DNA from 4 places in the uncultured Planococcus sp. genome. Region 1 is predicted to be linked to each of the others. Evidence: riboswitches for the same ligand, from Rfam matches in the RefSeq annotation. Region 1 holds a riboswitch; each other region holds the start of a gene.
What was found. A riboswitch is a leader RNA that binds a small molecule or an ion and turns the genes downstream of it on or off. The one in region 1 is predicted to bind S-adenosylmethionine.
Positions count from the first base shown of each region.

Region 2: linked by a shared signal. The riboswitch ahead of Q0785_RS06055 (methionine biosynthesis PLP-dependent protein) and the one ahead of Q0785_RS13765 (sulfite oxidase-like oxidoreductase) in region 1 are both predicted to bind S-adenosylmethionine.
Region 3: linked by a shared signal. The riboswitch ahead of mtnK (S-methyl-5-thioribose kinase) and the one ahead of Q0785_RS13765 (sulfite oxidase-like oxidoreductase) in region 1 are both predicted to bind S-adenosylmethionine.
Region 4: linked by a shared signal. The riboswitch ahead of Q0785_RS15645 (methionine ABC transporter ATP-binding protein) and the one ahead of Q0785_RS13765 (sulfite oxidase-like oxidoreductase) in region 1 are both predicted to bind S-adenosylmethionine.

Region 1 covers NZ_CANMXD010000009.1:61,082-64,587, forward strand. Annotated here, with positions in the region: gene Q0785_RS13750 (ATP-binding cassette domain-containing protein) at 1-361, opposite strand, end outside; gene modB (molybdate ABC transporter permease subunit) at 366-1,049, opposite strand; gene modA (molybdate ABC transporter substrate-binding protein) at 1,046-1,819, opposite strand; SAM riboswitch class I at 2,046-2,157, shown strand; gene Q0785_RS13765 (sulfite oxidase-like oxidoreductase) at 2,238-2,900, shown strand; gene Q0785_RS13770 (hypothetical protein) at 3,337-3,506, opposite strand, start outside.
Region 2 covers NZ_CANMXD010000003.1:294,667-298,172, reverse strand. Annotated here, with positions in the region: gene metC (cystathionine beta-lyase) at 1-1,107, opposite strand, end outside; gene Q0785_RS06055 (methionine biosynthesis PLP-dependent protein) at 1,100-2,224, opposite strand; SAM riboswitch class I at 2,300-2,403, opposite strand; gene Q0785_RS06050 (antibiotic biosynthesis monooxygenase family protein) at 2,646-2,951, shown strand; gene Q0785_RS06045 (hypothetical protein) at 2,948-3,301, shown strand; gene Q0785_RS06040 (cobalamin-dependent protein) at 3,318-3,506, shown strand, end outside.
Region 3 covers NZ_CANMXD010000010.1:79,710-83,215, reverse strand. Annotated here, with positions in the region: gene mtnW (2,3-diketo-5-methylthiopentyl-1-phosphate enolase) at 1-742, opposite strand, end outside; SAM riboswitch class I at 817-926, opposite strand; SAM riboswitch class I at 1,136-1,289, shown strand; gene mtnK (S-methyl-5-thioribose kinase) at 1,364-2,554, shown strand; gene mtnA (S-methyl-5-thioribose-1-phosphate isomerase) at 2,551-3,506, shown strand, end outside.
Region 4 covers NZ_CANMXD010000011.1:50,572-54,077, reverse strand. Annotated here, with positions in the region: gene Q0785_RS15655 (toprim domain-containing protein) at 207-545, shown strand; gene Q0785_RS15650 (thioredoxin family protein) at 551-877, shown strand; SAM riboswitch class I at 912-1,016, shown strand; gene Q0785_RS15645 (methionine ABC transporter ATP-binding protein) at 1,104-2,129, shown strand; gene Q0785_RS15640 (methionine ABC transporter permease) at 2,122-2,790, shown strand; gene Q0785_RS15635 (MetQ/NlpA family ABC transporter substrate-binding protein) at 2,844-3,506, shown strand, end outside.

The sequences.
Region 1 (3,506 bases):
GCAGCCCGGTGATTCCAAGGATTTTTGTAAGTTCGGTAATGGGTGAAGTATCCGCGACTCGCGACAGCGCATATAGAATATTCTGTTCTGCAGTCAGATGCGGGAACAGCGCGTAATCCTGAAACAAATAGCCCACTTTCCTTTTTTGGATTTTAAGCGGCTTCTGCCCTTCCCTGTAAAAATTCCGGCCGTTCAATGAAATTTCCCCTGCATCCGGATGGACAATTCCCGCCAAGCAGTTCAGCAACGTGGTTTTGCCCGAACCGGAAGACCCCACAAGTGCCAGAATTTCCTGTCCCAGTTCAAACTCCATTTCCAAGTTAAAATGATCCAATTGCTTCTGAACATCCACTTTAAGCATCTGCTCACTCCCTGCCGATTCGTATTGCGTTTTTTTTGCGCCAGTAATTGACCCAGGTGATGGCTGCGATCCCAAGCGAGGAAATGATCAGCACCCAAAATAGTGCTTTTTCCATATCCCCCGCTTCATAGGCGAAGTAAATCGCGAGCGGCACCGTTTCCGTCACGCCCGGGATGTAGCCGGCAATCATCAAGGTCGCCCCGAATTCACCGATACCACGTGCAAATGCCAGGATTAATCCTGCCAGAATACCCGACCAGGCAAGTGGAAATGTAATGGTCCGGAAAATCCGCCATTCGGATACGCCCATCGTCCGCGCCACGTTTTCCCAGCGCGGGTCCACTTTTTCAAAAGCGGCTAAAACACTTTGATACATCAACGGCAAAGACACCACAAAAGACGCAATGGCTGCGCCGATCCAGGTAAAGACGACACGAAACCCAAACCACTGCTCCAATAAGATGCCGAGTGGACCATTGACGCCGAACAGAACGATCAAGGCGAAGCCAATGACCGTCGGCGGCAAAACCAAAGGCAGCAGAATCAGGGCTTCTACGAGGCTTTTCCCAAAAAAATCACGCCTGTTCATCAAGCGTGCAAGCGCCAGGCTGACCAAAAATACACATAATGTGGAAATGACCGCGACTCTCAGCGATAACCAAAGCGGAGACAAATCATATGGCATCATGGCGTTTTTCCATCTCCCGGCAAAAAGCCGTAGTCTTCAAGAATGGCCTGGCCTGTTGGACCCGTGACAAAATCCAGAAAAGCCGCAGCAGCCTGCTGATTCTCTGACGCGGTTACAACGGCTCCGGGGTAGACGACAGGATCCCGCTGTCCGGGCACCTCAAGCATCGCTGTTATTTCCCGGGAAATAACGGCATCGGAAGAATAGATGATGCCAAGACCTGCATTCCCGCTTTCTACGTAAGTCACCACTTGCCTTGCGTCTTTGGCATAGATCAGACGCCCTTCAAGCGGCTGCCATAACCCTTGGCTTTCCAATGCCTGCCTTGTATACTCTCCAACCGGCACACTATCAGGCTCTCCAACGGCAATGGTTTCTTCTGCATCCATCACTACTTCCTCAAAATCCACCGATTCCGGGAACTCTTCCAAAGAAGCCAGGACCAGCCGATTTTCAGCAAATGGACTGATGCTTACCGATTCTATGAGCTGCTGCGATTCGAGCAGGTCCATATCCTTTACGCTGGCCGATAAAAACAAATCTGCAGGTGCCCCTTGCTCGATTTGGCTTCTCAGCTTGCTGGATGATCCGTAATTGAAGGATAAGTCAATATCCGGTTCCACCTGCTGAAATTCCTCTTCCATCTTTTTCATAACTTCCGTCAGGCTTGAGGCTGCCGAAACCAAAAGCTCACTGTCGTTGCCAGCCGATGTATTGCTGCAGGCGCTCAGCAGGATGGCTATGCTTATAATAGTTATCATTTTTTTCATTAATAAAGACCCCTTATTCGTTTGAAATGCAGCTCACCGGTTCCGGTAAATTCTCCACGTACCTTTAGTATAACGCCAGCTGAAGAGAAGCTAAATAATTTTGCGAATAATCTTGTAAGAAACAGAGCATTTGAGTAAAATAAAGAGAAACTTCAATCAGTAAAGACTTTTTCACTCTTTACTGATGAAAGCTGAACAAATTCAACAAAAAATTAAATATGCTACATCCTTATCAAGAGAGGCAGAGGGAATGGCCCTACGACGCCCGGCAACCGCCAGTTAACTTAACTGGAATGGTGCCAAATCCAGCAGAAGCACGATGTTCTGAAAGATGAGGAAGAGAATTCACCAGCAGACAACCACTCTTCCCTTTTTCAGCGGAAGAGTTTTTTTATTTTAAGGAGTGATATCTATGAAGTTGAGCAAAGCCGAACGAATCAAAAAAACACGGGTACCCGTAGTGGATCCCGCACTGGCTGAACGCCTGCCACCTGGCCAAGTGCTGACCGAGCGCTTTCCGGTCCTGCACGAAGGCGAAGTGCCGGTCTATGATATGGCCACCTGGACCTTGAAGATCTTTGGCCAGGTCGACAAGGAAGTTACACTGCATTACGACGACTTATTGAAATTGCCACAAACGAGGATTACCCGCGACATCCATTGTGTCACGCGCTGGTCACGCTTCGATAATACCTTTACAGGCGTCCGCTTTATCGATCTGATGAAAGAACTGGGCGTAACACCGAAAAGCGGTTATGTGATGCTTCATGGTGATTATGATTACACCACCAATCTTGCGCTGTCCGACCTCGACCGGGAAGACGTGCTGCTTGCCCATTCACTTGACGGCGAACCACTGACGGCCAAACACGGTTATCCGCTGCGTTTCGTGGTGCCTCATCTGTATTTCTGGAAAAGCGTCAAATGGGTCCGCGGCATCGAATTCATCGACAAAAACCAGCCCGGCTTCTGGGAGCAGAACGGCTTCCACATGAACGGCGATCCGTTTCAGGAAGAGCGCTTTTCAGGTGAAGACCTGGAGATTCCAGAGGATGAATGGGAGAAAAAGGATTTTGACTGACTCTGTTCAGTCTTATGATTCCAAGACAATTGAACTGTCACTTTAAGAGATAATTTGCATCAATTCCAAACTTTGTTTTGCGTATTATTTCAAAGAACCCATCAACCTTTTATGCGAAGGTTGATGGGTTCTTTAGATTATCTATAAAATTTATGGCCGCTTACGATAAACCCACATACGTAAACCCTTTGCTACATTCCCGAAAAAAGTTAGCCCATCAGAGCCGGCTTTTTTATTTAGAATTTTAATTGTTCGCAAAATAAGTATTTTGCGAACAAATGGAGGCTCAGTTAGGTAGCTAACCGATATACATGGTCCTTTTCCCTTTCTCTGTACTCCTCAGCTTACTGGTGAGTATTTGTAGTTTTATCGTCTTCAAAGGTATAACGACAGGATGGTTGTTTGCCGTTATTGCTGCTTTCATAATGGTTCTGTATTAGAGTTGACTAAACTCTGTTCCAATTAATAAAAGATATGCCATTCCTAACATTGCAATATTTGATAGAGTTCCAAAAATGACGTACCATATTTCTTTAGATCCTAAAGTAAACCCTATCCCTAAAAACGAAATTAAACCAATGATTATTGCATCTATTTCATCATCTA
Region 2 (3,506 bases), on a different contig from region 1:
GAGGTCATCGGGATGTTCAAGGCCGACGGAATAACGCAGCAAGCCATCTGTGATACCGCGTTTCTCACGTTCTTCAACGGGCATAGAGCCATGGGACATGGTTGCGGGATACGACAAGATCGACTCGACAGCACCCAGGCTGACCGCAAATACCGGAATCCGCAGATGTTCCACAAAGACGCGGGCTGATTTTTTATCCTTTAGACGGAAAGACAGGACGGCACCTGCACTTTTTGCCTGGCGTTTGTGGATCGGGTTGCCGGGATGGAATGAAAATCCTGGGTAATAGACTTCTTCGATCAATGGGTGGTTGTGCAAGTACTCAGCAATGGTGCGAGCAGATTCGGATGACTGGCCAAGACGGGCGCCTAAAGTTTTGATGCCCTGGATCAATAGGTAGGAATCCTGTGCCCCCAACACCGAACCGAACGTATTTTGAATAAAGCCGAGGCGGTTTCCAAGCTCTTCATCTTTTGTGACGGCAAGCCCTGCGACGACATCGCTATGTCCTGACAGGAATTTCGTCGCGCTATGAAGAACGATATCTGCGCCAAGTGCCAATGGGTTCTGGTAAAGCGGTGTCATGAATGTATTATCGACGAAAGTCAGGCAGCCATTGGCTTTTGCCAGTTTTGCTGCAATCTCGATATCCGTGATGTTCATTGTCGGATTTGAAGGTGTTTCCAAGTAGACCACTTTGGTGTTCGGCTGGATCGCATTGGCCATTTCATTCAGGTCGGTCATGTTGACGAACGTATACTCGATATTGAATTTATCCAAAACTTCCGTGATGAAACGGTACGTGCCTCCGTAGACATCTTCCGACACCAGGACATGATCACCTGAAGACAAGAGCATGAAAGCGGAAGAGATGGCGGCCATCCCTGAAGAAAAGGCGAAGCCGCGTTTGCCGCCTTCAAGATTTGCGATGGTTTCCTCTAATGCCAGACGCGTCGGATTTCCGGAGCGGCTATAGTCAAAGGGACCGAACGAGTCTAAGCTTTTCTGGTGGAATGTTGAGGACAAATAGATCGGTACATTTACAGCCCCTGTCAATGGATCAACTCCGGTAGAGTGAATAAACTTGGTTTCTATGCGATCAGTCATATTCAACAACCTCCTTCTTCAATTTCGAAAATGCCTGTGTCAGATCAGCGATTAAATCTTCAGCGAGTTCAACGCCGACCGAAAATCGTAATAGCCGGTTGCAGACGCCGCGTTTTGTGCGTTCTTCAAATGGAATATCTGCATGGGTCTGGGTGGCGGGATAAGTGATGAAGCTTTCAACTCCACCCAAACTCTCAGCGAAGGTGATGAGTTTGATATTTTCCAGGAAAGGCCCGACCCATTCCTCTTCCTGTAGACGGAACGACAACATGCCGCCTTTTCCGGGATACAGCACATCTGAAATCTCTGCTTGCTGCGACAGGAATTCCGCGATGGCTTTTGCGTTTGCTTCATGCTGTCTCATGCGCAGCGGCAGGGTTTTTAATCCGCGTACCAACAGCCAGGAGTCGAAAGGTGACAATACTGCCCCCACTGAGTTGTGGAAGAATGACAGCCTTTCGCAGATGCTTTCGCCTTTTGCGGCAACCAGTCCGGCAAGCACATCATTGTGTCCGCCGATATATTTCGTAGCGCTATGGATGACGATATCCGCTCCCAGCTCGATTGGCTGCTGGAAGAACGGTGTCAGAAATGTATTGTCGACGATCAATAGAAGATTATGCTTTTTCGCTAATGCTGCATATGCGATCAGATCAATTTCCTGCATAAGCGGATTAGTCGGCGTTTCAATGAAGAGCGCCCGTGTATTCAACGTTATTTTTTGTTCTGTATCCTGAACATCTTTGAATTCAGCGTATTTTGGATGAATATTATAGGCGGATGCGAAATGGTCCAGCAGGCGATAAGTTCCGCCATAAATGTCTTCAGGCACCAATATCTCATCTCCCGGACGGAACAACGACAAAATCAGTTGGATGGCAGCCATTCCAGAGCTGCAGGCAAATGCGGCATCTGCGCCTTCGAGTTCAGCAAAACCTTCTTCAAGAACAGAGCGTGTCGGGTTTTTTGTTCGGGTGTAATCGTAGCCGGTCGATTGTCCAAGTCCCTGATGCTCATAAGCCGTTGATAAGTAGATGGGCGGATTTACCGCTCCTGTAGCAGCGTCGCTGCGATTGCCTAATTGAACCAATAAAGTTTCCAAACTGTGTTTTGTCATTCCACTCATCCTCTCAACAATAAAACAGGGGCTTTTCTTCAAAAAAGAAGAAAGCCCCTGACTGGAAATGCATTCTTCTCATCTGTTAGGCGTAGCCTATTGGAATTAGCACCGTGTCTTCATCAGACTGGTTGCTGAGACTTCACAGGGCCAAATCCCTCCGTCTCTCTAGATAAGAAATATCTTATGAAGTTTATGTTGTTTCTGGTTCGATGTTTCTAATCTTAAATCATTAAGCAATAGAAAGCAAGGATGAAATTTTAAATAGTTGAAATAAAAAGATAATAGATGGGGGACGCAGTACTGACGGCTGCTGAGATGACTTCGCCGAAGTAGCTGTAAAGAACCGCGCTATTCTTTTAATTCGCTTTCCGAAGTGATATACTGATTGAATGAAATTTGTATGCAAAGGGGAAAGCGAATGTATATTGTCACCTCAACAGTGGTTGTTCCGCCTGAAAAAACGCAGGAGGTCATTGGGATATACCAAAAGCGTTCACGCCGTGTGGATCTGGCGGAGGGCTTTCATTTATTCAGACTCATCCAAAACACTAAGAAGAAAAACGAATTGACAGTCCATATGGAATGGCACACGAAAGCTGCCTACATGGCGTGGGTGAAGAGCCAGGAATTCAAAGAAATCCATGATTTGGAAAAGAACTACCCAGATCAGGAACTGGCGAAAATCATTCCCACCGTACGGCAGTACGAAGTGGTGGCCGAATGAATATAGATATCAAAAACAAAATTGCTTCCGAGACAGCTGAAAGTATATATGAAGCATATCCCACGCTGTGGGACCGTTTTGGCGATCGGGGCTTTGAACATACGGAAAAAGATAATCACCACCACCTGGATCACTTAGAGACAGCTTTCTCCTTGAACGACGAAAAGGTATTCATCGATTACACAATCTGGCTGGAAACAGTCCTGACAAGCAGAAATGTAGAAACCGCATTGATTATCGATAATTTTGAACGCTTACTGGAGATTCTTCCGGGGAATATAGATAAGGATGAAGAGATCTTTATGACGGGTTGTTTAACGAATGCCATTGCGGTGTTGAGGCCTTCATAAAGTTAAGGAGGGTGACATGAACAGTAAATCAAAAGAACTGGCCGATCTATTTCTGGCCGGCGATGAAAAGCAGGCCCTGCAATTAGTCCAAACATATTTGGAGAACCATACTAAAGATGAGCTTTACCAATTGGTTCTGACGCCTGCCATGTATTGGATCGGAGAACTCTGGGAAAAAAATATCATTACTGTGGCGGACGAACAT
Region 3 (3,506 bases), on a different contig from region 1:
CCTGCAGCACATCGAGGCCGTATGCGTGGACGTTGAACAGTAAGGCATCCGCTCCCAGCTCCCGTGCTTTTCGTGCCTTTCCTTTCAGGTCGGAAGTTCTGCCCGACAGGTTCACCGCATAATGTGTGCGGTGGCCCGTTTCTTCATAGACATTTTCCAGTACTCTTTTACCCGTTGTGATGCGGCTTTCGAATGGAGTCAGCGGATTGTCGAACAAAATTTCGTCGTCTTTGACAAGGTCTACGCCGCCTAAAGCTTGCTCGCGCAATTGAGCAGACAGAAAATCCAGGTCGCGGCCGATGACGCCTTTGAATATGCTCATCAGAAGCGGCCTTCCGGCTACGCCAAGTGTATTGCGAATTTCTTCTATTCCGAAGCGCGGACCAGGAAAGTGGCTGAGCAGATCATGGCTGAAATCCAAATCCAATAGCTTCACTTCACCATCCAGGGATAGTTTGCCGAAAACCGTGGTCAGGATGGCAGGAAAGTCAGCTGAGAAATTGATGCTCGGGTAGGCAATCTCGAGTTCTGCCTTTATCAGCTCCGGCTTCAATGGATGGCTGTCTTCCGTAAACTCTTCGATGGAAACAACATGTCCCTTATGGTGTTTCAGTTGTGCCTGTTCAAGCAGCGGCAAGTCTGTCCAGGAGCCGATCGTCAGTCCCAAAGCAATGCCTTCCGCTTTTTTTTCGAAGGAACCGGGCTTTCCGTATACTTGATAAGTAGCAGTCAATACGCTCATCTATTCCACACTCCCATGCAATTTAAAAAATAAAAAACCTCTTCAAATAAGAAGAGGTTAAGGGCGTTAACAACTTCTTATTTCTCAGCCATCGGTTCTGGCTGCAAGAATTAGCACCGTGTCCATCATTGGACCGGTTGCCGGGTATCATAGGGCTTGTCCCTCCACCTGCTCTGAATAAGAAAGATATGAAATTGAGTAAAATAATTTTATAATTTAATCCAAAATAACTAAGTCGATTTAATACAGTAAAGTAATTCTGATTATTTCATGTGAGCAGAAGTCTGTCAACTCTGTTATCAAAAAATTGTTTTTATTGGAAAAATGCGTTGACAGTCAATTCTGAATCGTGATAGGATTCTCTTCATAAACTTAATAGTAATACATGTAGTACTCTTATCAAGAGCTGGCAGAGGGATTTTGGCCCGATGACGCCCAGCAACCGACCGTAATACCGTTGTGAGACGGGGCGCTTTGGCGCCAGGATGAACATCCTGTAAGGCACGGTGCTAATTCCATCAGAAATTTATTTTCTGAAAGATAAGAGGCATGGAATCTCTTATTCTGGCCTCTTTCTTTTGAAAGAGGCTTTTTATATTGCAGAAGAAAGGAAGAAAAATCATGACTCTTACTGTTCCCACTACTTATAAAGCATTAACTGAATCGACGGCGATCGCATTGGCAAAGGCTGTCCATCCATTCGATGGCAATGCCCGATTGACTTGCCGGGAAATCGGCGATGGCAACTTGAATTATGTTTTTCAGATTGAAGATCCGCAAACCGGCAAGCGGCTGATCATTAAACAGGCATTGCCATATGCGAAAGTAATCGGTGAAAGCTGGCCGCTGACTTTGAAGCGGGCAACCATTGAAGCCAATGTCCTGAGAAAACACGGAGAGTTCGTTCCTTCATTGGTACCTGCAGTCTATGCTACGGATGAAGAGTTGGCCATTACGGTGATGGAAGACTTGTCCCATCTTGAGATTGCAAGGGAAGGCTTGGTCAACGGAGAAAATTTCCCGAGACTGTCGCAGGATATCGGTGAATATTTGGCGCAGACTTTATTCCATACATCGGATTACGGCTTGCATCCTTTTGAGAAAAAGGGTTTGGCTGCTGAGTTCTCCAACCCGGAGCTCTGCAAGATCACGGAAGATCTCATCTTTACAGATCCCTTTTTCGACGTTGAGACCAATGATTACGAACCGCAGCTCCAATCAGCGGTAGAAGCGATCTGGAGCGATCGTAAGCTGCAGCTGGAAGTGGCGAAATTGAAGAAGAGCTTTTTGACTGAATCGGAAGCGCTTCTGCACGGCGACCTTCACACGGGCAGCATCTTTGCGAGCCAAACGGAAACCAAGGTGATTGATCCGGAATTCGGCTTCTACGGTCCGATTGGATTTGATGTCGGCCTGTTCTTGGCAAACCTCATTTTTCAGGCCATCACACGTGAAGGCGAGGATCGCCAAGTGATTGTGGGCCATATAGAAAAGACATGGGATGTTTTCGATTCCCGGTTCACTGAGCTATGGAAAACGGAGAGCGTCGAATCATTTAAAGAGACAGAAGGCTACTTGGAGTTCGTACTTGAGAAAGTGCTGACAGATGCAACGGGTTTTGCGGGATGTGAATTGATCCGCCGTACGATTGGCTTGGCGCATGTCAAAGACTTGGACAGCATCGAAGATACCGAAAAAAGAATCCATTCTAAGAAACAGGCGCTGCAGACAGGGAGAGCATTGATCCTGAAGCGCCAGCAGACAGCATCGATCGGAGATATACTGCAAATTCTGGAGGAGGCGCACACATGAGCATTCCTTTATCCATCAAATGGGACGGCCAACAGCTGACTATTCTGGATCAGCAGAAATTACCGCATATTATAGAATACTTGACGCTTGAAACGGTGGAAGACGTGTACGAGGCTATTTTTTCATTGAAAGTCCGTGGCGCACCTGCGATCGGCATCACCGCCGCATACGGCTTGGCCATCGGAGCTCAGCGGCACGAGACGGATTCACTGGAAGCTTTCCAGCAATATGTCGAAAAAGACGCCGCATATTTGAACGCTTCAAGACCGACTGCGGTCAATCTCGGTTGGGCGCTCAGCCGTCTGAAAGATAAATTAAGCGAAGCGGAGAACGTGCCGCAAGCGAAGCTTCTGCTGTTGGCGGAAGCTGTGAAAATCCACAGGGAAGATGAAGAATCCTGCCGCAGCATCGGTGAACATGCACTGGTACTGCTGCAGGGGCAAACGAAAGTCATGACCATCTGCAACGCCGGTTCGATCGCCACCGCCAAATATGGCACAGCCTTAGCGCCGTTCCATCTGGGGAGTGAGCGCGGCCGGCAGTTTGAAGTGTTCGCCTGTGAAACCCGTCCGGTTTATCAGGGTGCACGCTTGACGGTGTGGGAGCTACAGCAGTCGGGAGTCGATGTCACGCTGATCACCGACAGCATGGCAGCACACACCATCGGAGCGAAAGGAGTGGAAGCCATTATTGTCGGTGCGGACCGCATCGCTGCAAATGGCGACACGGCCAATAAAATCGGAACGTATAATCTGGCTTTGTTGGCGAATGCATTCGATATTCCATTTTACGTAGCGGCGCCGGCATCGACTTTCGATCTGTCGATTGAAGATGGCACTGCGATTCCGATCGAAGAGCGCGACCCGGAAGAAATCACCCACATGAATGGACAGCCGGTGGCGCCACTCGGCACAAAAGTATTTAATCCGGCATTTGATGTAACACCGGCGCA
Region 4 (3,506 bases), on a different contig from region 1:
CCTGTATTTTGGCGCTTTTTTTTTATGGACAGCAATTCGAAAATGCTTAATACTTAATGGAACCAAATCAGAAGGTCTGCCGATGTATAAATGGAACCAAGGGTTTTTAGGCAGCCTTTTTGTGGAATACCAAATTATAAAGGTATCTTATGTACAACAGATAGCCTCTTGTCTTTATGATTCTAAACTCGATGGGGTGAGTGTATATGGGGAAGGTGATCGTGGTGGAAGGGATCAGCGATAAATCGAGGATTGCACCTCTCATTGCAGAACCCGTGACGATTCTTTGCACAAATGGTACAGTTAGTGTATCGAGACTTGAAGAATTATTGCTGCCATACGAAGGTCAGGACATCATCATATTAGTGGATGCAGACTCTTCAGGAGAAAAATTACGGAAGCTGGTCAAACGCGAGTTTCCCGAAGCCCGGCATTTCTATGTCAACCGGAGCTACAGGGAAGTCGCGAAAACCCCGCTTCGTATCCTGAAGGACGTGCTCATCTCAGCGAATGTCCAGGTCAATAAGCTATTGATAGAGGGATGAAGAAGATGAAGGAATGGACTCATAAAGAATGGATCAAAGAAAAGAACACTAAACGGATCACTGCATTTTATTTATATACGCCGATGTGCGGAACCTGCCAAGTGGCATCTAAAATGCTGTCAGTCGTCACAGAGCTGTTGCCTGATCTGCAGATAGGCAAAGCGAACTTGAATTACGTACAGGAAATTGCGGGTTTATATGAAGTGGAAAGCGTGCCATGCTTGCTGATTACAGAGGATGGCAAGTTGAAAGAAAAAATATATGCTTTCCAATCAGTTCCTTATTTATATGGCAAGTTAAAATCTGTTGACGAATATAGCCGGTCGTGGTAAATTGAATTTCTGATCAAATAATTTCATATCGAAACTCTTATTAAGAGTGGTGGAGGGAAGTGCCCTATGAAGCCCGGCAACCGTCATGAAAATGAAATGGTGCCAAATCACACGAAGCGAAAGCTTTGGAAGATGAGAGATTGGTTTTCGTATAATATACGTTTGCCCTTCTGCTCAGTTATGCGCGGAAGGGCTTTTATTTTTAGGATTCAGGGGTGTTCAACGAATGATTGAGTTAACAAAAGTGACAAAAAAGTTCGACACAGGAAAAGCGGTCCTTACGGCTGTGGACCAAGTCGATTTATCTATTGCAGATGGAGAAATATTCGGCATCATCGGATACAGTGGCGCCGGTAAAAGTACATTGATTCGTTTGTTGAATGGCTTGGAAAAGCCGACTTCAGGTACAGTGGAAATCAATGGCAAGGTGATTACCTCCATCAAAGGCGGGGAATTGAGAAAGGCCCGCCAAAAGGTCAGCATGATTTTCCAGCATTTTAATCTGCTGTGGTCCCGTACCGTCAAAGAAAATATTGAATTTCCGCTTGAAATTGCTGGAGTGTCGAAACAACAGCGCGGAAAGCGGGTTCAGGAACTGATCGAGCTGGTCGGCTTGGCCGGGCGTGAACATGCCTATCCATCCGAACTTTCAGGTGGCCAGAAACAGCGTGTCGGCATTGCCCGTGCGCTGGCAAACGATCCGGAGGTCCTGTTATGTGATGAAGCGACGTCAGCACTTGATCCGGAAACCACAGATGCCATCCTGGATTTGCTGGTGGACATCAATAAACGATTGGGATTGACGATTGTTCTGATTACGCACGAAATGCATGTCATCCGCAAGATTTGCCACCGTGTGGCGGTCATGGAAGGCGGGCGGGTAGTTGAACTTGGCGATGTCCTCAATGTCTTCCAATCACCGAAAGAAGAAATTACGAAGCGTTTTGTTGCACAGGTGACCGATTCCGGAGATTCTGAAGAAACCATCAAAAATCTCCGGGAGCTATATCCTACAGGCGAACTGGTGAAATTGGTTTTTGTCGGCGAGCAGACTGAACAACCGATTCTGACGAAATTGATCCGTACCCATGCTGTGGATGTCAATATTGTCCAAGGCAATATCTCACATACCCAGCGCGGAGCATATGGCACATTAATTTTACAGCTGAAGGGTTCTTCAGCAGAAATTGAAGAAGCACTGGCATTTCTTCGCACGGAAGATGTTCAGGCGGAGGTGATGCACAATGATTGATTCTTTATTTCCGAATGTAGATTGGGACAGCATGTGGGAAGCAACACTTGAAACCCTCTATATGACAGCATTATCAACTGTGTTTACGTTTGCAATCGGTTTGGCTCTGGGAATCGTATTGTTTTTGACGGCGCCGAAACAATTGTGGGCCAATAAAGTGGTCAATTGGCTGACAGGAGCGTTCGTCAATATATTCCGTTCGATTCCTTTTATCATCCTGATCATTCTTTTAATTCCTTTCACTTTATTCCTGATGGGCTCGATTCGGGGACCGAATGCGGCTTTGCCCGCCTTGATCATCGGCTCGGCTCCGTTCTACGCTCGCATGGTACTTATTGCATTGAAGGAAATTGATAAAGGGGTCATCGAAGCGGCCCGCTCAATGGGTGCGACGACGGGCACCATCATCTGGAAAGTCCTGTTGCCGGAATCGAAACCGGCGTTGATTTCCGGTATTACGGTAACAGCCATTGCACTCGTTGGCTATACGGCTATGGCAGGCATTATTGGTGCTGGCGGTCTTGGGACATTAGCTTTCCTGGATGGCTTCCAGCGCAGCCGTGAAGACGTTACGTTGATGGCGACGATCTTAATTCTGATCATCGTCTTCGTAATCCAATATATCGGCGATCTAGCCACTACAAAAGCAGATAAACGGTAACAGCGGATTTTTCCGTCCTATATATAAAACACATCATAAGGGAGAGATTGAACATGAAGAAATTTGTAGTAGGAACAGCATTGACGGCTTTGGTGCTTGCAGGATGCGGCAATGGCGGAGCAAGTGAAGAAGAATCCCAAACATTGCGCGTAGGGGCTTCCAACGTGCCGCACGCTGAAATTTTAGAACAGGCTCAACCGATTCTTGAAGAACAGGGAATCGAACTGGAAATTGAAACCTATCAGGATTATATCCTGCCGAATGAAGATTTGGAGTCCGGCGAAATTGATGCCAACTACTTCCAACACGTTCCATATCTTACATCGCAAGTTGCGGATCATGGCTATGAGTTTGAAAACGCTGGCGGTATCCATATCGAACCAATCGGTGTCTATTCACAGGATTATGCATCTCTTGATGAGCTTCCAGAAGGCGGAACCATCCTGATGAGTAATTCGGTAGCAGACCATGGCCGTATTCTTTCTTTGCTTGAAGCTGAAGGCCTGATCACATTGGCAGAAGGCGTCGATAAGACGGCTGCTGAAGTGAGTGATGTTGTTGAAAATCCGAAAAATCTTCAGTTTGATGCTGACTACGAAGCAGCTTTGCTGGTTCAGATGTATGAAGCTGGAGAAGGCGATGCAGTATTGATCAACTCGAACTACGCAATTGATGCAGGCATCAGCCCATTGGAAGATTCAATTGCACTTGAATCA